Regions from separate parts of the Bradyrhizobium sp. B025 genome, predicted to be linked through region 1. Evidence: predicted binding sites of a transcription regulator. Region 1 holds the regulator's gene; each other region holds the start of a gene.
What was found. The regulator PhoB, encoded in region 1, activates phosphate uptake and scavenging genes when phosphate is short. The targets are predictions, from matches to a motif close to TGTCATNNANCTGTCAT.

Region 1 (5,167 bases):
TGATGCGGTAACGTTCCGGATGACCCTTGGAGAAGTGATGATGGCGGACCAGCTTGATCACACCTTCCAGCGCCTCGGCGCCGGAATTGCAGAAGAACACGAAGTCCGCGAAGCTTTCATTGCACAGGCGCGTCGCGAGCTTCTCGCCGTCCGGACTCTGGAACAGGTTCGACATGTGCCAGAGTTTTGTGGCCTGCTCCTGCAGCGCCTTGACCAGCGCGGGATGGGCGTGGCCGAGCGCGTTCACGGCGACGCCGGAGGTAAAATCGAGATAGCGATCGCCATTGGTCGCAATCAGCCAGCAACCTTCGCCGCGCTCGAAACCGAGGTCGGATCTGGCGAAAACGGGAAGCAAATGCGGCGCTGCGCTGTTAGTCATGACGATCACTTGATGTTGCGGACGGCCTGAACACGCTCACGCAGCGCACCATTGACCGGCCCGGAAAACGAAACGTGCCGCCTTTTAAGGGCGGCACGTGACACTATCTTATGCCTGGTGAAACCGGTGTCAATGCCGCCCGAAAGCCTCGCGAAACGCTGAATCCGTAGTCTTGCGGAGCCGAAATTGCGGGGTTTTCGCCACGGAACATGTGGAAGCGAGTCGGCGGACTCTTGCGCGTGAGTCACGCCATATTGTAGCGTTTGGCTTGTCAGATACGACATCTCGTGCAGTGTTTCTGATCCTCTAAGTCCTCATGTACCGGCGTAGACGTTCGGGCGTTATCGGCGCGCCCGGCGAGCCTTAAGGGATTCTGACGGCACGGGTTTTTCGAGGCTTAGGCATTCGCCGCGAGGCGCCAGGATGGCAGCCGCACGGCGAGGGAAAGGGTGCAATGACGGTTTTGACCTGGTCCGACGATCGCGTCGAGCAGTTGAAAAAGCTCTGGGAGGCCGGATTATCGGCCAGCCAGATCGCAGCCGAGCTCGGGAACGTGACCCGCAATGCCGTGATCGGCAAGGTACACAGGCTCGGCCTATCCGGCCGCGCCAAGAGCCCCTCATCGGCGGCTCCGCGGCCGCGCAAGGCGCGCCCCGCGCAGCACATGATGCGGGTGAGCCGCCCCATTGCGCGCGGCAACACCGCGCTGGCGCAGGCCTTCGAGGTCGAGGTGGAGGCCGAACCGGTCACCTACGACAACGTGGTGCCGATGAGCCAGCGGCTGTCGCTGCTGGAGCTGAACGAGGCGACCTGCCACTGGCCGGTCGGCGATCCCTCGAGCCCGGATTTCTTCTTCTGCGGCGGCAGGGCGCTGTCGGGCCTGCCCTACTGCGCGCAGCACTCGCGCGTGGCATATCAGCCCGCCGCGGATCGCCGGCGCGCACCGGCGAAGCCCTCGCGGTGAGTTTGTTCTGAAATCGAGCGACGGCCGTCACGCGTTGACGGCCCAACAAACTCGATGTCGTCCCGGACAAGCGCGCCTGAAGCGCGCGCAGATCCGGGACCCATAACGACCGCAAGATGTGGCTACGGGGACTCGGAGTTACCTTCTTCGCGCGACAACCACGCCCTGTGATTATGGGTCCCGGATCTGCGCTTACGCTTGTCCGGGACGACACTGAGAGTGTGGCTGTAGCCCGCTAAACCAACGCCTGCAAACCTTACGTCTGCTCCGCCTTCGCAAAGCGATCATCCAGCGCGTAGCCGGCTCCGCGGACGGTGCGGATGGGATCCTGCTCGCGGCCGAGATTGAGCAGCTTGCGCAGGCGGCCGATGTGGACGTCGACGGTGCGCTCGTCGATGTAGATGTCGCGGCCCCAGACGCTGTCGAGCAGCTGCTCGCGCGAGAACACGCGGCCGGGATGCTCCAGGAAGAACTCCAAGAGGCGATATTCGGTCGGGCCGAGGTCGATCGGCCGGCCCGAGCGCGCGACGCGGCGCTTGTCGCGATCGAGCTCGATGTCGCCATAGGCCAGCACCGTGGCGAGCCGCTCCGGGCTTGCGCGCCGCAGGAGGCCCTTCACGCGCGCCAGGAGCTCCGGCACCGAGAACGGCTTGACGATGTAGTCGTCAGCGCCGGTCGCAAGACCCCGCACCCGCTCGCTCTCCTCGCCGCGCGCGGTGAGCATGATGATCGGGAGCTGCTTGGTCTCGGGCCGGGTCCGCAGCCGGCGGCACAGCTCGATGCCTGACAGTCCCGGCAGCATCCAGTCGAGTACGATCAGATCGGGGATGTGTTCCTTGAGGCGGGTGTCGGCGTCGTCGCCGCGCATCACCGTCTCCACATCATAGCCGTCGCCTTCGAGGTTGTAGCGGAGAAGCTCGGTGAGAGCTTCCTCGTCCTCAACCACCATAATGCGTGCGCCCATGGTGTCGTCGCTCCTTAAGTCTTCAGGTATTCGGGACCGTCGTGGCGAAGGTCGTCATGTCGCCCTTCGGCCGCTTGTCGGTGATCGCCTGGCCCTCGATCATGTAGAACACGGTCTCGGCGATGTTGGTGGCGTGGTCGCCGATCCGCTCGATGTTCTTGGCGCAGAACATCAGATGGATGCAGAACGAGATGTTGCGCGGATCCTCCATCATGTAGGTGAGGAGCTCGCGGAACAGCGAGGTGCAGATGGCGTCGACTTCCTCGTCGCCCTTCCACACCGCCATCGCCGCCGGCAGATCATGCGCGGCATAGGCGTCCAGCACCGACTTGACCTGCTGCTGCACGAGGTCGGTCATGTGCTCGAGGCCGCGGAACAGCTTGAGCGGATGGAAATCCGTCTCCAGCGCCGCGACGCGCTTGCCCATGTTCTTGGCGAGGTCGCCGATGCGCTCGAGATCGGTCGCAACGCGCATGGCGCCGACGATCTCGCGCAGATCGACCGCCATCGGCTGGCGGCGGGCGATGGTGAGCACGGCGCGCTCCTCGATGCGCTTCTGCAGCGCGTCGAGCTCGGTGTCGGTGGCGACGACGCGCTGGCCGAGCGCGACGTCTCGGCGGATCAGCGCGTCGACGGAATCGACGATCATGCGCTCGGCGATCCCGCCCATCTCGGCGACGAGCCGGGTGAGCTCCTGGAGGTCGGTGTCGAAGGCCTTTGCGGTATGTTCAGAACCCATGTCCCGTCTCCTCAGCCGAACCGGCCGGTGATGTAATCCTGCGTGCGCCGGTCGCTCGGCGACGTGAAGATCTTGCTGGTGTCGTCGAACTCGATCAGCTCGCCGAGATACATGAACGCGGTCTTGTCGGAGACGCGCGCCGCCTGCTGCATGTTGTGGGTGACGATCGCGATCGTGTAGTTCTCGGACAATTCCTGGATCAGCTCCTCGACCTTGGCGGTCGAGATCGGGTCGAGCGCCGAGCAGGGCTCGTCGAACAGGATCACCTCGGGCCGCACCGCGACGGTGCGGGCGATGCAGAGGCGCTGCTGCTGGCCGCCGGAGAGCGACAGGCCGGAGGCGTTGAGCTTGTCCTTGACCTCGTTCCACAGCGCGCCGCCGCGCAGCGCCTTCTCGACGCGGTCGTCCATCTCGGACTTCGAGATCTTCTCGTAGAGGCGGATGCCGAAGGCGATGTTCTCGTAGATCGTCATCGGGAACGGCGTCGGCTTCTGGAACACCATGCCGACGCGGGCGCGCAGCAGGTTGAGGTCGAGCTTGCCGTCGAGGATGTTGGTCTGGTCGAGCATGAGCTGGCCGGTGGCGCGCTGCCCCGGATAGAGGTCGTACATCCGGTTGAAGATGCGCAGCAGGGTCGACTTGCCGCAGCCGGACGGGCCGATGAACGCGGTGACGCGGTTGGTGCCGAGCGTCAGGTTGATGTTCTTCAGCGCGTGGTGCTCGCCGTAATAGAAGTTGAGGTTGCGCACCGTCACCTTGGCCGGCGCTTCCGGCAGCAGCGGCGCCTGGGGCAGCCCACCGGCCGCGCTCATCGATACGGAAAGCTCACTCATTTTGCGGTCCTCTCGGCGCCAAGGATGCGCGCGCCAATATTCAGGGCAAGCACGGTAATCGTGATCAGCAGCGCGCCGCTCCAGGCGAGCTGCTTCCAATAGGCGTAGGGGCTCTGGACGAAGTTGTTGATGGTGACCGGCAGGTTCGCCATCGTCTTGTTCAGGCCAAGGCTGAAGAACTGGTTCGACAGCGCGGTGAAGAGCAGCGGCGCGGTCTCGCCGGCGACGCGGGCGGTGGCTAGCAACACGCCGGTGATGAGGCCGGAGCGGGCGGCACGATAGGCGATCCGCTTGATCACCAGCGAGCGCGGCAGGCCGAGCGCGGACGCCGCCTCGCGCAGCGCGTTCGGCACCAGCAGCAGCATGTCCTCGGTCGTGCGCAGCACCACCGGGATGACGATGACGGCGAGCGCGAGGCTGCCTGCGATCGCCGAGAAGCCGCGCATCGGCACCACCACCGCGCCGTAGATGAACAGACCGATGATGATCGAGGGCGCCGAGAGCAGGATGTCGTTGATGAAGCGGATCACCGAGGTCAGGCGGTCGTTGCGGCCGTACTCCGCGAGATAGGTGCCGGCGAACAGGCCGAGCGGCGCGCCAATGCCGACGCCGAGCACGGTCATGATGATCGAACCGACGATGGCGTTGCGCAGGCCGCCTTCGGTCGAGCCCGGCGGCGGCGTGTCTGCCACGAAAATCTCGAGGTTCAGACCGGCGATGCCGTTGTAAAGCAGCGTGATCAGGATCAGCGCAAGCCAGGTGACGCCGAAGGCGGCGGCGGCGATGCAGAGTCCGCGAACGACGATGTCCTTGCGGCGGCGGCGTGAATAGATCGGGTTCATGGCGTTAGTTCCCCGCCTTCTTTTCCAGCCGCATCAGCATCAGCCGTGCCGCAGCGAGCACGAAGAACGTCAGCACGAACAGCAGAAGGCCGAGCAGGATCAGGCCGGACTGGTGCAAGCCGTCGCTCTCGGCGAACTCGGATGCGATCGCCGCCGAGATCGTGGTGCCCGGCGCGAAGATCGAGGAGGAGATGCGGAACGAGTTGCCGATGATGAACGTCACCGCCATGGTCTCGCCGAGCGCGCGACCCAGCGCCAGCATGACGCCGCCAATGACGCCGACGCGGGTGTAGGGGATCACCACGCTGCGCACGACTTCCCAGGTGGTGCAGCCGACGCCGTAGGCGGCCTCCTTCAGCACCGGCGGCACCGTCTTGAACACATCGACCGAGATCGAGGTGATGAAGGGCAGCACCATGATGGCGAGGATCAGCGCGGCGTTGAAC
Region 2 (5,167 bases), 390 kb from region 1:
TTCGGGATGGCTTGCAGGCCGGCGAGGAAGAACAGGAAATTATAGGAGATCTGCTTCCACGCGGCGGCGAGGATGATCAGCGCTGCGGCCTGGTTGCCGTCGAGCAGCGGATTCCAGTCGACGCCCAGGCCGCGCAGATAGCGCGAGAGCACGCCAAGCGAGGGATGCAGCATGAAGATCCAGAGCACGCCGACCACGGGCGGCGCGACCGCATAGGGCCAGATCAGGAGCGTGCGGTAGAGCATCGAGCCGCGCAGCGGCTTGTCGGCCATCACGGCGAGCAGCAGCGCAAAGGACAGCGACGAGACGGCGATCGCGAACGAGAAGAAGAAGGTGCGGACGATCGCCTCGAAATAGGCAGGATCCCTGAACAGCTCGATGTAATTGTCGAACCAGACAAAGGTGCTCGACAGACCAAAGGCATCCTGGAGCAGGAAGGACTGGATCACCGCCTGCAGGGCCGGCCAGTAGAAGAAAATCAGGACGATCGCGAGCTGCGGCGCAACCAGCGCGTAAGGCAATAGCTTTGACTGGAAAATGGCTTGCTTTTGCATGATGTCAGCAGAAGCGGCAGGCCGGGTCGCGGCCTGCCGCTTCGATGCCTCACTTCACAGCGGTCTTTTCGAACTGCCGCAGCATCGTGTTGCCGCGTTCGACAGCGGCGTCGAGCGCCTGCTTGGCGGTCTTCTTGCCGGCCAGCGCCTGCTCGATCTCTTCCGACCAGACGTCACGCAGCTGCACCATGTTGCCGAGGCGCAGACCGCGCGAGTTCTCGGTCGGCTCCTTGTTGGTCAGCTCGAGCAGCGGGGTCTCGAGATAGGGCTGGTCCTTGTAGAAGCCCTCGGCCTTGGCCTTCTCATAGGCCGCCTTGGTGATCGGCAGATAGCCGGAGGCCTTGTGGATGTAGACTTGGCGATCGGTGTCGGAGAGGAACGTCAGGAATTTTGCGACGCCCTTGTATTCCTCGGCCGACTTGCCGCCCATGACCCAGAGCGAAGCGCCGCCGATGATCGAGTTCTGCGGCGCGCCCTTGACGTCGGGATAATAGGGCATCGGCACGGCGTTGAAGTTGAACTTGGCCTGTGCCTTGACGTTGCCGAAGAAGGCCGACGACGTCAGGTAGATCGCGCACTCACCCGAGGTGAAGCGGCCTTCGCCGGTGTTGGTGCGGCCGGCGTAGTCGTAGGTCTTGTCCTTCTGAAGTTCGACCAGCTTCTCGAGATGCTTGACCTGGAGCGGGCCGTTGAACTCGAGCTTGGTGTCGAAGCCGTCGAGGCCGTTCGCCTTGGTCGAGAGCGGCACGTTGTGCCAGGCGGAGAGCTGCTCGAGGTTGACCCAGGTGATCCATGAGCCGGAGAAGCCGCAGGTCGGATGACCGTTGTCGTGCAGCTTCTTGGCGACCTCGAACACTTCGGGCCAGGTCTTCGGGATCTCGGCGTTGACCTTCTTGAACTCGTCGAGGTTGACCCACATCACGGTCGAGGACGAGTTGAAGGGGAACGACAGCATCTCGCCCTTCGACGTGGAGTAGTAGCCGGTGATGGCGGGCAGATAGATCTTGGGATCGAACTTCTCGCCGGCGTCGGCCATCAGCTTGTAGACGGGCTTCACGGCGCCGGTCGCGGCCATCATGGTCGCGGTGCCGACTTCGAACACCTGCATGATGTGCGGCGCGTTGCCGGCACGGAACGCGGCGATGCCCGCGTTCATCGTGTCGGGATAGTTGCCCTTGTAGGTCGGGATGACCTTGTAGTCGCTCTGCGACGCGTTGAAGTCGGTGGCAAGCTTGACGATGACGTCGTTGTTGGCGCCGGTCATCGCGTGCCACCACTGGATTTCGGTCACGGCCAGGGCCGGCGAGGCCGACATGCCGACCGTGATTGCAAATGCGGCAGCCGCCCCAAAGTGTCGAAGTGCCATCAAGAAAACCTCCCTTGGCCGTCAATAAAGAAGCGCTTGCGCTAGCAGCGCCATATGACGTTCACATGACTGTGTAAGCGGCCGAAACGAAAGCGGCAAGCGTTGGAAAAGGGAAGCCGTCAAATAGGCGAATGCGACGCGGACAGCCTCGTCCGTTCGCGCTGCACACGCGTGGGTCGCGCCGCAGTGCGGCATTGCTCGTGTGAGGTCGACGATCAGGCCGCGGGCTCCAAAACCTCTCCCGCTTGCGGGAGAGGTCGCGCCGAAGGCGCGGGTGAGGGCTCTCTCCTCTGGGGGATTGTCCCATTGCGGAGACACCCTCTCCCCAACCCTCTCCCGCAGGCGGGAGAGGGAGCGCAGCATCGTTGCCCTAGCGCTTGCGCTCGGGGCCGCAGACCGTGCCCTTCTCGACCATCGCGTCGATCTCGGCCTTGGAATATCCGAACTCGCCCAGCACCTCCGCCGAGTGCTGGCTGAATTTCGGCGGCAGCCGGCGCAGGCTCGGCTTGCTGCGATCGAGCCGGATCGGCGAGGCGACGCCCTTGTACCAGTCCTTCTCGATAATATCGCCGCGGTAGATCGTGTGCGGGTTCGTCAACGCCTGGTCGATCTTCTGCACCGGGCCCGCGGGCAGGCCCGCCGCGAGCAGGCGATTGCAGAGCGGCTCGGCCTCATGCTGGCTGAACACCGCGGCAAGCTCGGCGCGCAGCGCCTCGCGATTGGCGATGCGGTCTTTGTTGCGTGCAAAGCGCGGATCGGTGCCGAGCTCGGGCTTGCCGATCTCCTTGGCGAGCTTGCGGAAGGTGCCGTCATTGCCGACGCCGATGAAGATGTTGTCGGTCCTGGTCGGGAAGATCGCGTAAGGCACGAGATTCGGATGCTCGTTGCCGGTGAGGCCCGGCGGCTTGCCATGCATGAAATAGTTCGCGGTGTGCGGATGCATGATGGCAAGGCCGGTCTCGTACAGCGTGGTCTCCAGGAACTGGCCCTTGCCCGAGCGCTGCCGCTCCGACAGCGCCATCAGGATGCCGATCGCTGCATAGAGGCCGGTCGTGATGTCGACCAGCGGCACGCCGATCCGCATCGGGCCGCTTTCGGGCGAGCCGGTGGCCGCGATCATGCCGGTCATGGCCTGGATGATGGCATCATAGCCGGGATTGCCGCCGCGCGGGCCGTCGGCGCCGAAGCCGCAGATCCGGCAATGCACGAGGCGCGGGAATTTCTCGCGCAGCACCTCGTTGCCGATGCCCCATTTCTCCAGCGTGCCCGGCTTGAAATTCTCGATCAGGACGTCGGCCGTCTCCAGCATCTTGAGCAGCACGACGCGGCCGCCCTCGGAGGCGAGGTCGAGGCCGATCGAGCGCTTGTTGCGGTTGATGCCGATGAAATAGGCCGCGTCCTCGTCGTGGAAGGGAGGGCCCCAGTCGCGCACCTCGTCGCCGGCGGGCGGCTCGACCTTGATCACGTCGGCGCCATGGTCGGCGAGGATCTGGGTGCAGTAGGGGCCGCCGAGCACGCGCGTGAGATCGATGACGCGCAATCCGCTCATTGCACCCATAACGGCTTCAGTCATGCCTTCGCTTCCCCTGTGTCGGTCGTTGGATCACAGGCCTAGCGAGATTTATTTGCGCCAGCAATGGCGCCGGGCGTGGAGCCGTATGCGCCGCGGCGCGGCCATCCCGCGAGGTGGCAAATTCAAACGGAAGCGGCCGGCCCGAGGGGGATCCCGGGCCAGCCAATCCGCCGTTTGATCAGACGACCGTCAGGCGAACGTCGACATTGCCGCGCGTGGCATTGGAATAGGGGCACACCTGGTGCGCCTTCGCGACCAGCGCCTCGGCTTCGGCACGGGCGAGGCCCGGCAGCGAGACGGCGAGGTCGATGTCGAGGCCGAAGCCGCCTTCGGAGCGCGGGCCGATGCCGACGGTCGAGGTGACGGTGGCGTCGGCGGGAACCTTGGGGCCGCCCTGCGAGGCCACGAACTTCATCGCGCCGATGAAGCAGGCGGCGTAGCCGGCCGCAAACAGCTGCTCGGGATTGTTGCCGGCGCCGCCGCCGCCGCCGAGCTCCTTCGGCGTGGTGAGCTTGACGTCGAGCGCGCCGTCGAGGGTCGCAGCATGGCCGTCGCGGCCGCCGGTGGCTTTTGCGCTGGTCTTGTAAAGGACGTTCACGGACATTTTCGTCTCCCTGGGTTTCGGTGGGGTGCGATGTCTATCGCAGACAATTAGATTGTGCACAATTGAAATTGCGACGTCTCACATTTAATTGTTCGCAATTGAATGTACGGCGGCGCGGCCCCACAATGCGGACAAACCTCGTGAGATTCTCCATGGCTCGGAAACCATCGGCAGCGGACGCGCCGCTGCGGCTCGACAACCAGATCTGCTTCGCGGTCTATTCGGCCGCGCACGCCTTCAATCGCGTCTACAAGCCGCTGCTCGACCGCCTCGGCCTGACCTATCCGCAATATCTGGTGATGCTGGTGCTGTGGGAGCGCGACGACGTGCCGGTCAAGGACATCGGGGAGAGGCTGTTTCTGGATTCGGGCACGCTGACGCCGCTGCTGAAGCGCCTCGAGGCCGCCCACCTCGTCAAGCGCACCCGCTCGAGCGAGGACGAGCGCCAGGTGCTGATCGCGCTGACGCCGCAGGGCCACGCGCTGAAAGACAAGGCGCGCGCCGTGCCGCAGTCGATCCTGGCGGCGTCGGACTGCTCGGTGTCGGAGCTGGTGGCGATGAAAGACGAGATCGTCGCGCTGCGCGACCGGCTCAATGCGGTGATCGGGGAGTAGTTGAGATTTAATTCAAAGCCCGCCTTCGCCCTGCGGGCTTCGGCGCGGCAGCCCTCGCTTCGCGAAGGCTGGTGGAGCCAGGCGGGATCGAACCGCCGACCTCTTGCATGCCATGCAAGCGCTCTCCCAGCTGAGCTATGGCCCCTTAAGTCTTCCAGTGGGGAGGATCCTGGGGGATCCGTCCCGGCCGGCGAGCCCTAGGCGACTCGCGCGGTGCACCCTTTTTCACAGATCAGGGCTGATCTCAAGTCTCTTCATCGCCCCCGACATCACCAATGATGTCGGTAACGTCCTCATCGCCCTCTTCTTCGTCGGCGATGAAGGTCGAATCATCGTCATCGTCGTCGTCGAGGGTCTCGTCGACCTCGATATCGTCCTCCGATTCGGGCACGACGGCCTTAACCTTGCCGGTGTTCTCCTCGGCATCGGCCTCCTCGAGGGAGACCAATTCCTCGG
Region 3 (5,167 bases), 3.8 Mb from region 1:
CACCGGCGGTGCCGAGATAGGAGCGGAAGCAGAAACCTTCGTCCGACAGCGCCAGCGGCCGGTCGGGATTGCCTTCGCCCGAGGCGATGCTGTCGCCGAGGCCGGCGACGAAGATGTCGCGGACCTGGATCTCGGTCTGAACGCGCTGGGTCGGATCGGAGCCGGAGGAGACGTCGACGCTCGCGACCGTCTGCCGGCCGTAGCGGACGCGCAGGTTGACCGGCTCGGCACAGTCGAAGGTCGAGGTCTGCGGCCCGTCGCCGTCGTCGAACGACCAGGCGCAGGTGGCGCCGACCGGCACCGCGCCGGTCAGGCGCACGGTCACGGGATGGTCGATCGGGGTGAGGTAGTTCTCTTTGACGTTGTCGCGGGCGCAGGGCTGGTTGACCCGGCCCTGGAGGTCGATGCAGAGCCGGTTGACCATGTTGCGGGCCCAGCCGCGACCCTCGCTCTGGAGCTCCAGCGACTGCTCGGCGGCGAGGATGCTGCGGTTACGCGCGTTCTCCACATGAAGCAGGAAGTCGCGCTCCTCGCGGAACAGGCGGAAGCGGTTGCGCACCTCCCAATTGATCTGCATGGCGCCGGCGTCCTGCGCGGCTGCGCGCTCGGGCGGCAAAGCGGTCAAAATCCCGGCAAGCAGCAGGGCGCCCGCGAAGAAGGTGCGAAGAGATGGTCGGATCATGGCCCGCGTGTTCAACGGCAAAGTTGAGGCGGAAATAAGAGAGGATTGCTCCCCCCGCCCGCAACCTTGTCTGACGATTTTTGCGGGCGCCGTCCAGCGCCCTAGCGCTTGCTGGCCTGTCGCAGCGACCGCTCGCGCTCCATTGCCGCCACCTGCTTGGGCAGGTTGGCCTGGGCGCAGGCCTCCGCCAGCCGCCGTCGCTCCTGCCAGGGCTCGACCACGTTCATCCAGAGCTCGCGCGTGCCCATGATGGAGATGGCGAGGCCGAACGGGATCACGAAATAGAGCAGGCGGAACACCAGCAGCGTCGCCAGAAGCTGCTCGCGGCCGAATTCCGGCAGCGCCACCAGCATGGCGGCATCGAATACGCCGATCGAGCCGGGGGCATGGCTGGCAAAGCCGAGCAGCGTCGCCAGGATGAACACGACCGCCAGCGACAGGAAGTCGATCGGCGGATTGGCCGGTATCAAGAGGTACATCGCCGTGGCGCAGAAGCCGAGATCGACCACGCCGATCAGGATCTGCACCAGCGTCAGCGGCGCCGAGGGCAGCACCACTTTCCAACCCTTCTGGCCGAGCTCGCGGCGCTTCTCGCCCATGCAGAGCCAGACCAGATAGGCGCCGATCGAGGCGAGGCCGCCGAACGCGATCAGCCGGTTGATCGACGACGGCAGCTGATCCATGTAGGAGGCGGCATCGGGATGGACGGCCATGCCGATCGAGAGCACGAAGATGTTACCGAGCCAGAAGGTCAGGCCCGACAGGAAGCAGATCTTTGCGACGTCGATCGCGTTCAGCCCGTAATCCGAATAGATCCGGAAGCGGATCGCGCCGCCGGTAAAGACGGTGGCGCCGATGTTGTGGCCGATCGAATAGGACGTGAAGCTGGAGAGCGCTGCAATGCGATAGGGCACGTGCTTCTTGCCGATCGTTCGCAGTGCAAAAAAATCGTAGAAGGTCAGCGTACAGAACGCGAAGAAGACGCAGATCGCCGCCAGCCCGATATTCCCGCGGGGAATCTCGGTCAATGCGGTCAGGATGACGCCGGTATCGATACCTTTGAGGGTCCGCACCAGCGTGGTGATTGCGAAGGCGATGATGAAGACGCTCGCGGCAATTCCGAGCCGTCGCCAGCCAATCCATCTCTTGAAGCCGCGCTTCAACGCGGGCAGCAGTCCGTGCATTCATCCTCCCGGCAGGGGGCAAGACCGACAAGGCCAGGCATTGGCCAGTCGGGCGCGATGGTTGCCAAAGGCAGGCGTCGATCGCTAGGCATGATCCAGCTCATTTAAGACAAAAACGGTGACTTGTGCAGCCCTTGACAAGGATAGGTTCTGTGCCGGACCGGCGACTTTTGTCATATGTGGTTCACATCGGACGCGCGTTAAGCATATGAGTCGCCAAACCGGCCAGGCCCGCGCGTTCGTATATTGGCATGCTTTCATATCGTGCCGTCCGCGGCATTGTTCCAGCGCAAGCGATGCCGGCTTTTTTGGAACGTCGATGCCGCGTGCCCGTTAGCGCCCCATCAGCAATCGAACATGGCGGGAATATGCGGCTATTCGTGCGAGCCGGCGCCCCCGTGTTCCCGAAACCCAAGAGGATCGGAACGATGGGACTGTTCACAAAAGACATCAAGACCATGAACGACCTGTTCGTGCATCAGCTCCAGGACATCTACTATGCCGAGCAGCAGCTCACCAAGGCGCTGCCGAAGATGGCCGACAAGGCCACCGACCCGCGGCTGAAAAAGGGCTTTTTGACGCACCTCGAGGAAACGAAGCAGCACGTCAAGCGGCTCGAGGAAGTGTTCAAGATGCACGGCGCACAGGTGAAGGCGGTCGACTGCCCGGCGATCGACGGCATCATCGAGGAGGCCGACGAGACCGCCGGCGAGGTCGCCGACAAGGCGGTGCTGGACGCTGCGCTGATCAATGCGGCGCAGGCCGCCGAGCATTACGAGATCGTGCGTTACGGCAGCCTGATCGCCTGGGCCAAGCAGCTCGGCCGGAGCGACTGCGCCGCCGTGCTCGCCAAGACGCTCGAGGAAGAGAAGGCGACCGACCAGAAGCTCACGGCGCTCGCCGAGAGCAAGGTGAATCTGCGCGCGGCGAGCTAGCGCTGGTGTAGGCAGGAAAGCGCCGCGCGGTGGTTCGCGCGGCGCTTTTGCCCTTGCCTCGGCCGTCGTCATTTCCCGCGCGCGGCTGCAGAGTACTGGATCGCCCGCCTGCGCGGGCGACGACGCCGAGTTTCGGGTGGGCACGCTCGCCACACATCCATCCTTCGGCCATTGTCGAAACATGACGGCAGGCCGGAAGCCTATATGTCGCGTGGGGCTGCAACCGAGGTGGCAGCATGCGAGCAAGCACCATCAAATACGAAGCCTTCGACGACGGAGCCGGCGCGCCGCGCGCCTCATCTCGTCCTGCAACCTCCCTGACGCTGGCCGCGATGAGCCTCGGCTATGGCGTGGTGCAGCTCGACGTCACCATCGTCAACACCGCGCTCGACGCGATGGGCAGGACGCTCGGCGGCGGTGTCGCCGAGCTGCAATGGGTCGTCAGCGCCTATACCATTGCCTTTGCCGCCTTCATCCTGACGGCCGGCGCACTCGGCGACCGGATCGGCGCCAAGCGCGTCTTCATGGCCGGGTTCGCCATCTTCACTGCGGCCTCGCTCGCCTGTGCATCGTCCCCCAATGCAATCGTGCTGATCGCGGCACGACTGGTCCAGGGCCTAGCGGCGGCGATCCTGGTGCCGAATTCGCTGGCGTTGCTCAATCATGCCTATGCCGACGACCGCGCGCGCGGCCGCGCCGTCGCGATCTGGGCTGCCGGAGCGAGCCTAGCGCTGACCGCGGGCCCCTTCGTCGGCGGCGCGCTGATCACGCTGGTCGGCTGGCGCGCGATCTTTCTCGTCAACCTTCCGATCGGCCTCATGGGCCTTTGGCTGAGCTGGCGTTATGCGACGGAGACTACGCGCGCGCCCTCGCGCGAGATCGATCTGCCCGGCCAGCTTACGGCAATCGGCGCGCTGGGGGCGCTCGCCGGCGCGATCATCGAGGGCGGCGCGCTTGGCTGGGACCATCCGGCCGTGCTCGCGGCCTTCGCTTCAGCCCTCGTCCTCGCCGTGCTGTTCGTCTGGCGGGAGAGCCGCGCGGCGCAGCCGATGCTGCCCTTGTCCCTGTTCGGTCACCGGCTGTTTACCCTGACCGCGCTCGTCGGCCTGCTCGTAAACATCGCGATCTACGGCCTGATCTTCGTGCTCAGCCTGTACTTCCAGAGGATCAACGGGCTGTCGGCGTGGTGGACCGGACTCGCCTTCGTGCCGATGATGGCCGCGGTGCTCCCGGTCAATCTGCTGGCGCCGCGCCTCGCCGAGCGCGTCGGTCCGTGCCCGACCATTGTCGTCGGCGCCTTTATCTCGGCGCTCGGCTGTCTCGGCCTGATCTGGATCGAGGCTGACACGAGCTATTGGATGATCTGCGCGCAGATGATCGCGATCAGCGGCGGACTTGGGCTGCTGGTGCCGCCGCTGACCTCGACCCTGCTGGGCAGCGTCGAGAAGGCGCGCTCCGGCATCGCGGCGGGCGTCCTGAACGCGACGCGGCAGACCGGCAGCGTGCTCGGCGTTGCGCTGTTCGGCTCGCTGGTGGCCTCGGAAGGTGCATTCATGACCGGCCTGCACGCATCGCTGGTGGTATCGGCCACCGTCCTGCTGCTCGCTGCCGCCGTGATCGGGATCGGCGCGCCTTCGCGAAGATGAACAATGTGAGCAAACGCACACATCTTCCGTTCACCATCGCCGAACCCAGCACATAGCCGGTTACCGACTGTCCATCTCTGCCCGCTCTAGTGCGGGTCGGATAGGGGCCGGCAATGTATCAAGTTCTTTACTGTCTCACGGACCAGCATGACTGGCGCCTCGTCGCACTCGGCGGCGCAGTGTGCCTGCTCGCGAGCGCGGCGGCGATCAGCCTGTTCCAGCGCGCGCGTGCGGCAAGCGGCGGTGCTCGCGTATCGTGGATCGCGCTGGACGCCGTCGTCGCAGGCTGCGGCATCTGGGCAACCCATTTCATCGCGATGCAGGCCTACGGGCCGGGCGCCGGCGGCGCCTACAATATCCCCGTGACCGTTCTGTCGCTGATCTTCGCGATTGCGGTCACCTTCGTCGGGCTGAGCATCTCGGTGTCGGTGACGCGGACGATTCCGGTCGCGCTCGGTGGCGCCGTCGTTGGCGGCGGCGTTGCCGCAATGCATTACACCGGCATGATGGCGCTCGAGATTCCCGCGCGCATCGGCTGGGCGACCGACACCGTGGCGGTCTCGATCGTTCTCGGTATCGTCTTTGGATCGCTTGCGCTGGTCGTCGCGGGGCGGCGCGACGGCGTGGCGAATGCGCTCGGTGCGACGGTGCTGCTGACCGTCGCCATCGTCTCGCATCATTTCACCGCCATGGGCGCCGTGGAGCTGACGCCGGATCCTT
Region 4 (5,167 bases), 680 kb from region 1:
TTCATGAAGAAGTTCGTGACCGCGTCGATCTTCAAGAAGAAGTATGCCGACGTGTTCAAGGGCGACACCAACTGGCGCAAGATCAAGACCGTCGAGAGCGAGACCTATCGCTGGAACATGAGCTCGACCTACGTGCAGAACCCGCCCTACTTCGAAGGCATGAAGAAGGAGCCGGAGCCGGTCACCGACATCGTCGAGGCGCGCATCCTCGCCATGTTCGGCGACAAGATCACCACCGACCACATCTCGCCGGCCGGTTCGATCAAGCTCACCTCGCCCGCGGGCAAGTATCTCAGCGAGCACCAGGTGCGTCCCGCCGACTTCAACCAGTACGGCACCCGGCGCGGCAACCATGAAGTGATGATGCGCGGCACCTTCGCCAACATCCGCATCAAGAACTTCATGCTCAAGGGCGCCGACGGCAACATCCCGGAAGGCGGCCTCACCAAGCACTGGCCCGACGGCGAGCAGATGTCGATCTACGACGCCGCGATGAAGTACCAGCAGGAGCAGGTGCCGCTGGTGGTGTTCGCCGGCGCCGAATACGGCAACGGCTCCTCGCGCGACTGGGCTGCAAAGGGCACGCGCCTGCTCGGCGTGCGCGCGGTGATCTGCCAGAGCTTTGAGCGCATCCATCGCTCCAATCTTGTCGGTATGGGCGTGCTGCCGCTGACCTTCGAGGAAGGCACCTCCTGGTCGTCGCTCGGCCTGAAGGGCGACGAGAAGGTCACGCTGCGTGGTCTCGTCGGCGATCTGAAGCCGCGCCAGAAGCTGACCGCGGAGATCGTCTCCGGCGACGGTTCGTTGCAGCGCGTTTCGCTGCTTTGCCGCATCGATACGCTGGACGAGCTCGACTACTACCGGAACGGCGGCATCCTGCACTACGTGCTGCGCAAGCTCGCGGCTTAAGCGCGGATTTGTGAACGGTGGCTCACTGCGAAGTGAGTAGAAGGTTAAACGAAGGCGGCCTATCACAAGGCCGCCTTCGCGCGTTTGCGGCATGCTTCGGATGGGCCCGCCCGGCGGAAACTCCGCCCTGGACGGTCGAATGTGCCGTGCCCGTAAGACTACGGTGACCATCAGGCGATAAGATTTCCCTTCCCACGAGCAACGGTGTGCGGCGTTCGACATGACAGCAATGACGGCTTCTCATCTGATTTCACGTTGGTCCGGTGCCTTCTGGTCGGGAGCACTCGGCATCTGTGCGATCGTCGCCGTCATCCGTCCCGCTGAGGCTGATCCCCGCGCCGTGGTTGAGCTCTTCACCTCGCAGGGCTGCTCCTCCTGCCCGCCCGCCGACAAGATCATCGGCGATCTCTCCAGCGATCCCTCGATCATCGCGCTGAGCATGCCGATCGATTATTGGGATTATCTCGGCTGGAAGGACACGCTGGCGGATTCGCGCTTCTCGGCGCGGCAGCGCGCTTATTCGCGCATGCGCGGCGACCGCGAGGTCTACACCCCGCAGGTCGTGGTGAACGGCTCGACGCATGTCGTCGGCAGTGATCGTGCCGGCATCGAGAGTGCGATCGGCAAGACCGACAAAGGCATGGGCGTGATGAGCGTGCCGGTGACGATGTCGCTCTCGGGCAAGCAGATCAACGTGTCGGTGGCCGCGAGCAAGGAGCCGGCGATCTCGCACGGCGAAGTCTGGATCTGCTCGATTGCGAAGTCAGTGCCGATCGCGATCGCCAAAGGCGAAAATCGCGGACAGCAGATCACCTATCACAACGTGGTGCGCAACCTGCTCAAGGTCGGCGACTGGAACGGTCGTCCGGAAAGCTGGACGGTGCCGATCGAGAACCTCACGCGCGACGGCGTCGATGGCGCGGTGGTCTATGTCCAGGACGGCAGCCGCGAGAAACCCGGCCCGATGCTGGGCGCGGCATACACGTCGCTGCACTGACGCGCACGCTTCGCATTCTTCCTGATGCGCGGTCTGGCTCTATCTCCTCATGGTGAGGAGCGCGCCCCTTGCGCGCGCGGCGGACGATGCTGCGCATCGCCGCGAGAACCATGAAAGGCCCCGCTGATGCCGCTCGGGCCTCGATCCTTCGGGACGCCGCGCGAAGGATGAGGGAGAGAGCGTACGCAAGATCGTGTCGGAAAAATCTTGTCCCTCGTCATTCCGGGGCGCGCCTCTTTGGCGCGAGCCCGGAATCCATTTCTCAACTGGGAACCTTGGATTGATGGATTCCGGGCCCGCGCTTCGCGCGTCCCGGAATGACAGCGGGGGAAGAAACATCCCGACGCAAACAAAAAAGGACCAACTCGCGTTGGCCCTCCTTGTCGCGCGTACAGACCCGATCCCGTCGACCCCGGGGGGCTGGGGGCTGAGGAATCCGGAACCGAAAGGACCGGGTCAACGCACACAGCTCTTTTCGCAGTGCAGGGCGGCAGGCGCTGGGCGGAAAAGCGGCGATACTATGATTCCTGCTAACGATCCCGTGACGGTTCGTCGCGACAGAGTTCCACCGTTGCGTGTGTTCCGATTCGCCCCCGGTTCAATGGGTTGCACCGAGAGCTCTTCAAACAGCCCTCGAGAGCCCCTTGCGGTGGGGAACGGTTGGCGCAATCATGCGATTGTCATGATCCGCGGTTCCGGGGACGGTTTTCGCGGACGCGATCATGCCGTGCGATCAGGAGGCGCTCCATGAGTCTGACGTCGGAGGATGCCGATCCGAGCGAGCAGCGCGCGGCGGCGCGTCCCCCCGCTGCGAATGCGCAGCCGAACCAGGTGACCTTCAACCGGCTCGAGCTGCGCCGAATTCTCAATCTCTACGGCCGCATGGTCGCCGACGGCGAGTGGCGCGACTATGCCATCGACTTCCTGAAGGACCGTGCGGTGTTCTCGGTCTATCGCCGTGCCTCGGAAGTGCCGATCTATCGCATCGAGAAGGACCCGCGCCTCGCGCGCAAGCAGGGCATGTACAGCGTGATCTCGGCGACCGGCCTGATCCTGCGCCGCGGCCACGAGCTCGAGCGCGTGCTGCTGGTGATCGATCGCAAGCTGGCCGTGGTGTAGCAAACTCCTCTCGTCATTCCGGGATGCGCCGATAGGCGCAGGCCCGGAATCCATAACCCTGGCCTGTGGTTATGGATTCCGGGCTCGCGACTTCGTCGCGCCCCGGAATGACGATGAAGAAACGCTTACTTCCCCGGCACCGTGCTGGCGCCCTCGCCGAGCTCGCGCTGCATCATCACCGTGTCGAGCCAGCGGCCGAATTTCAGCCCGACATTGGGATGCGTGCCGATCATCCTGAAGCCGCCCTTGGTGTGCACGCCGATCGAGCCGGCATTGGCGGAATCGCCGATCACCGCGATCATCTGGCGGAAGCCGCGCGCCTCGCACTCGGCGATCAGCCGCTCCAGCAGCAACGAGCCGACGCCGCGGCGGTGGAAGGAGGGGTCGAGATAGATCGAGTTCTCGACCGTGAAGCGATAGGCCGGCCGCGGCCGGTAGGCGCCGGCATAGGCGTAGCCGGCAACGCGGCCGTCGAGGATGGCGACGAAATAGGGATAGCCGCCGTCGACCAGCGCGCGGTAGCGCCGCGTCATCTCGGCAAGATCCGGCGGCTCCAGCTCGAACGTCGCCGTGCCCTCGCGGACGGCCTGCTGGTAGATGGCGGTGATGGTGGGGAGGTCGGCCTCAAGGGTGGGCCTGATTTCAGGTGCGGACATGGGGGAAGATTAGAGCCTTCCCGCGGCGGCCGGAAGAGGCAACATCGTTTCCATATACTCCGTCATTGCGAGGAGCCCTTGCGACGAAGCAATCCAGAAATGCATCCGCGGAAGCACTCTGGATTGCTTCGCTGCGCTCGCAATGACGGTGTTCGTGGAGGCACCCGGCTCAAACAAAAACCCCGGCCTCTCGGCCGGGGTTCGTGTCGTCCACTCTCTCGCCGATCGCTTAATCGCGCTGGCCGAGGAGCTGCAGGAGCAGCGTGAACAGGTTGATGAAGTTCAGGTACAGCGACAGCGCGCCGGTGATGGCCGCACGCTCTGCGATGTCACCGCCGGCCGCAGCGTAGCCGTAGATGTAGTCGTTCTTCAGCCGCTGGGTATCCCAGGCGGTGAGGCCCGCGAACACCAGCACGCCGACCACCGACACGATGAACTGCAGCATCGAGCTCGCCAGGAACAGGTTCACCAGGCTCGCGATGATGATGCCGATCAGGCCCATGAAGAGGAACGAGCCCATCCCGGTCAGATCACGCTTGGTGGTGTAGCCGTAGAGGCTGAGCGCACCGAAGGTCGCCGCGGTGATGAAGAACACCCGCACGATCGAGGTGTGCGTGAACACCAGGAAGATCGACGACAGCGAGATGCCCATCAGCGCCGAGAACACCCAGAACAGGATCTGGGCGGTCGAGGGCGCCAGACGGTTGATGCCTGCCGAGATCACGAACACCATGGCGAGCGGCGCGAGCATGAACAGCCACTTCAGGGGGCTGACGAACATCGCATAGCCGAACGGCGTCAGGAACAGCTTGCCGACGCGGACGGCTTCCGGGGTCGGAACGTCGGTCACGGCGGCCATGTAGACGCCGAGTGCGGCAAGGCCCGTGATGGCGAGGCCAATGCTCATGTAGTTGTAGATGCGCAGCATGTAGGCGCGCAGGCCGGCATCGACCGTCGCGGCGTCAACACGCCCGGCGGCCCTGCCGAAAGGAGAAGCGTAGTTACGGTCTAGGTCCGACATGGTCGAATTCCCGTTGGTTGGCCGGATCCGGCATGAGGGTCGCCATGCCGCCGGTTCGTCAAACTCTATCTCGGATACCGATGTCTGCCGACTAAATTTTGGCTAACAATCGGGGGTCCGAACCCATTGGATATGTGGGAAACTAACACATTCGCTGCAACCGTCCACGCGCGGCCGAATGTCGCCCTCGCCGGCAATCCTGGCGAGCGGACGTGGTTAATCGCAAGAATCGTGCGTTTCCGCACCCGCGCGGCGGCCCGCTACCTTTTGTCACAAATTCCGCAACACCGTGGCGGGCTTTTTGTTCAACGCCAGGAGCGTGCCGGCGAGCCCGAGCCCGACAGTGACGACCAGGGCGGCCACGACCACGCCGGCCGCGCTGCCGGCCTGCCAGACGAAGCTGAGCGTCATCAGCCGCGTCACGATCATCCAGGCGGCGATGCTGCCGGCGATCACGCCGAAGAC

Region 2: ugpB (sn-glycerol-3-phosphate ABC transporter substrate-binding protein UgpB) is a predicted target of PhoB. The motif match lies at 1,975-1,991, and genes of this name have one in related genera.
Region 3: ACE10W_RS26410 (YbhN family protein) is a predicted target of PhoB. The motif match lies at 2,038-2,054, and genes of this name have one in related genera.
Region 4: ACE10W_RS41210 (DUF2794 domain-containing protein) is a predicted target of PhoB. The motif match lies at 2,574-2,590, and genes of this name have one in related genera.

The regions. Positions count from the first base shown of each region.
Region 1 covers NZ_CP170150.1:470,394-475,560, reverse strand. Annotated here, with positions in the region: gene ACE10W_RS02135 (aspartate aminotransferase family protein) at 1-379, opposite strand, end outside; gene ACE10W_RS02130 (GcrA family cell cycle regulator) at 834-1,343, shown strand; gene phoB (phosphate regulon transcriptional regulator PhoB) at 1,600-2,307, opposite strand; gene phoU (phosphate signaling complex protein PhoU) at 2,330-3,046, opposite strand; gene pstB (phosphate ABC transporter ATP-binding protein PstB) at 3,058-3,879, opposite strand; gene pstA (phosphate ABC transporter permease PstA) at 3,876-4,721, opposite strand; gene pstC (phosphate ABC transporter permease subunit PstC) at 4,726-5,167, opposite strand, start outside.
Region 2 covers NZ_CP170150.1:75,771-80,937, forward strand. Annotated here, with positions in the region: gene ugpA (sn-glycerol-3-phosphate ABC transporter permease UgpA) at 1-554, opposite strand, end outside; gene ugpB (sn-glycerol-3-phosphate ABC transporter substrate-binding protein UgpB) at 604-1,920, opposite strand; gene ACE10W_RS00380 (CaiB/BaiF CoA-transferase family protein) at 2,291-3,493, opposite strand; gene ACE10W_RS00385 (organic hydroperoxide resistance protein) at 3,672-4,097, opposite strand; gene ACE10W_RS00390 (MarR family winged helix-turn-helix transcriptional regulator) at 4,250-4,711, shown strand; tRNA gene ACE10W_RS00395 (tRNA-Ala) at 4,781-4,856, opposite strand; gene ACE10W_RS00400 (TIGR02300 family protein) at 4,956-5,167, opposite strand, start outside.
Region 3 covers NZ_CP170150.1:5,628,037-5,633,203, reverse strand. Annotated here, with positions in the region: gene ACE10W_RS26415 (hypothetical protein) at 1-682, opposite strand, end outside; gene ACE10W_RS26410 (YbhN family protein) at 784-1,866, opposite strand; gene ACE10W_RS26405 (ferritin-like domain-containing protein) at 2,295-2,801, shown strand; gene ACE10W_RS26400 (MFS transporter) at 3,038-4,447, shown strand; gene ACE10W_RS26395 (EAL domain-containing protein) at 4,561-5,167, shown strand, end outside.
Region 4 covers NZ_CP170150.1:8,711,578-8,716,744, reverse strand. Annotated here, with positions in the region: gene acnA (aconitate hydratase AcnA) at 1-909, shown strand, start outside; gene ACE10W_RS41215 (thioredoxin family protein) at 1,130-1,906, shown strand; gene ACE10W_RS41210 (DUF2794 domain-containing protein) at 2,654-3,025, shown strand; gene ACE10W_RS41205 (GNAT family N-acetyltransferase) at 3,151-3,681, opposite strand; gene ACE10W_RS41200 (Bax inhibitor-1/YccA family protein) at 3,911-4,702, opposite strand; gene ACE10W_RS41195 (ABC transporter permease) at 4,973-5,167, opposite strand, start outside.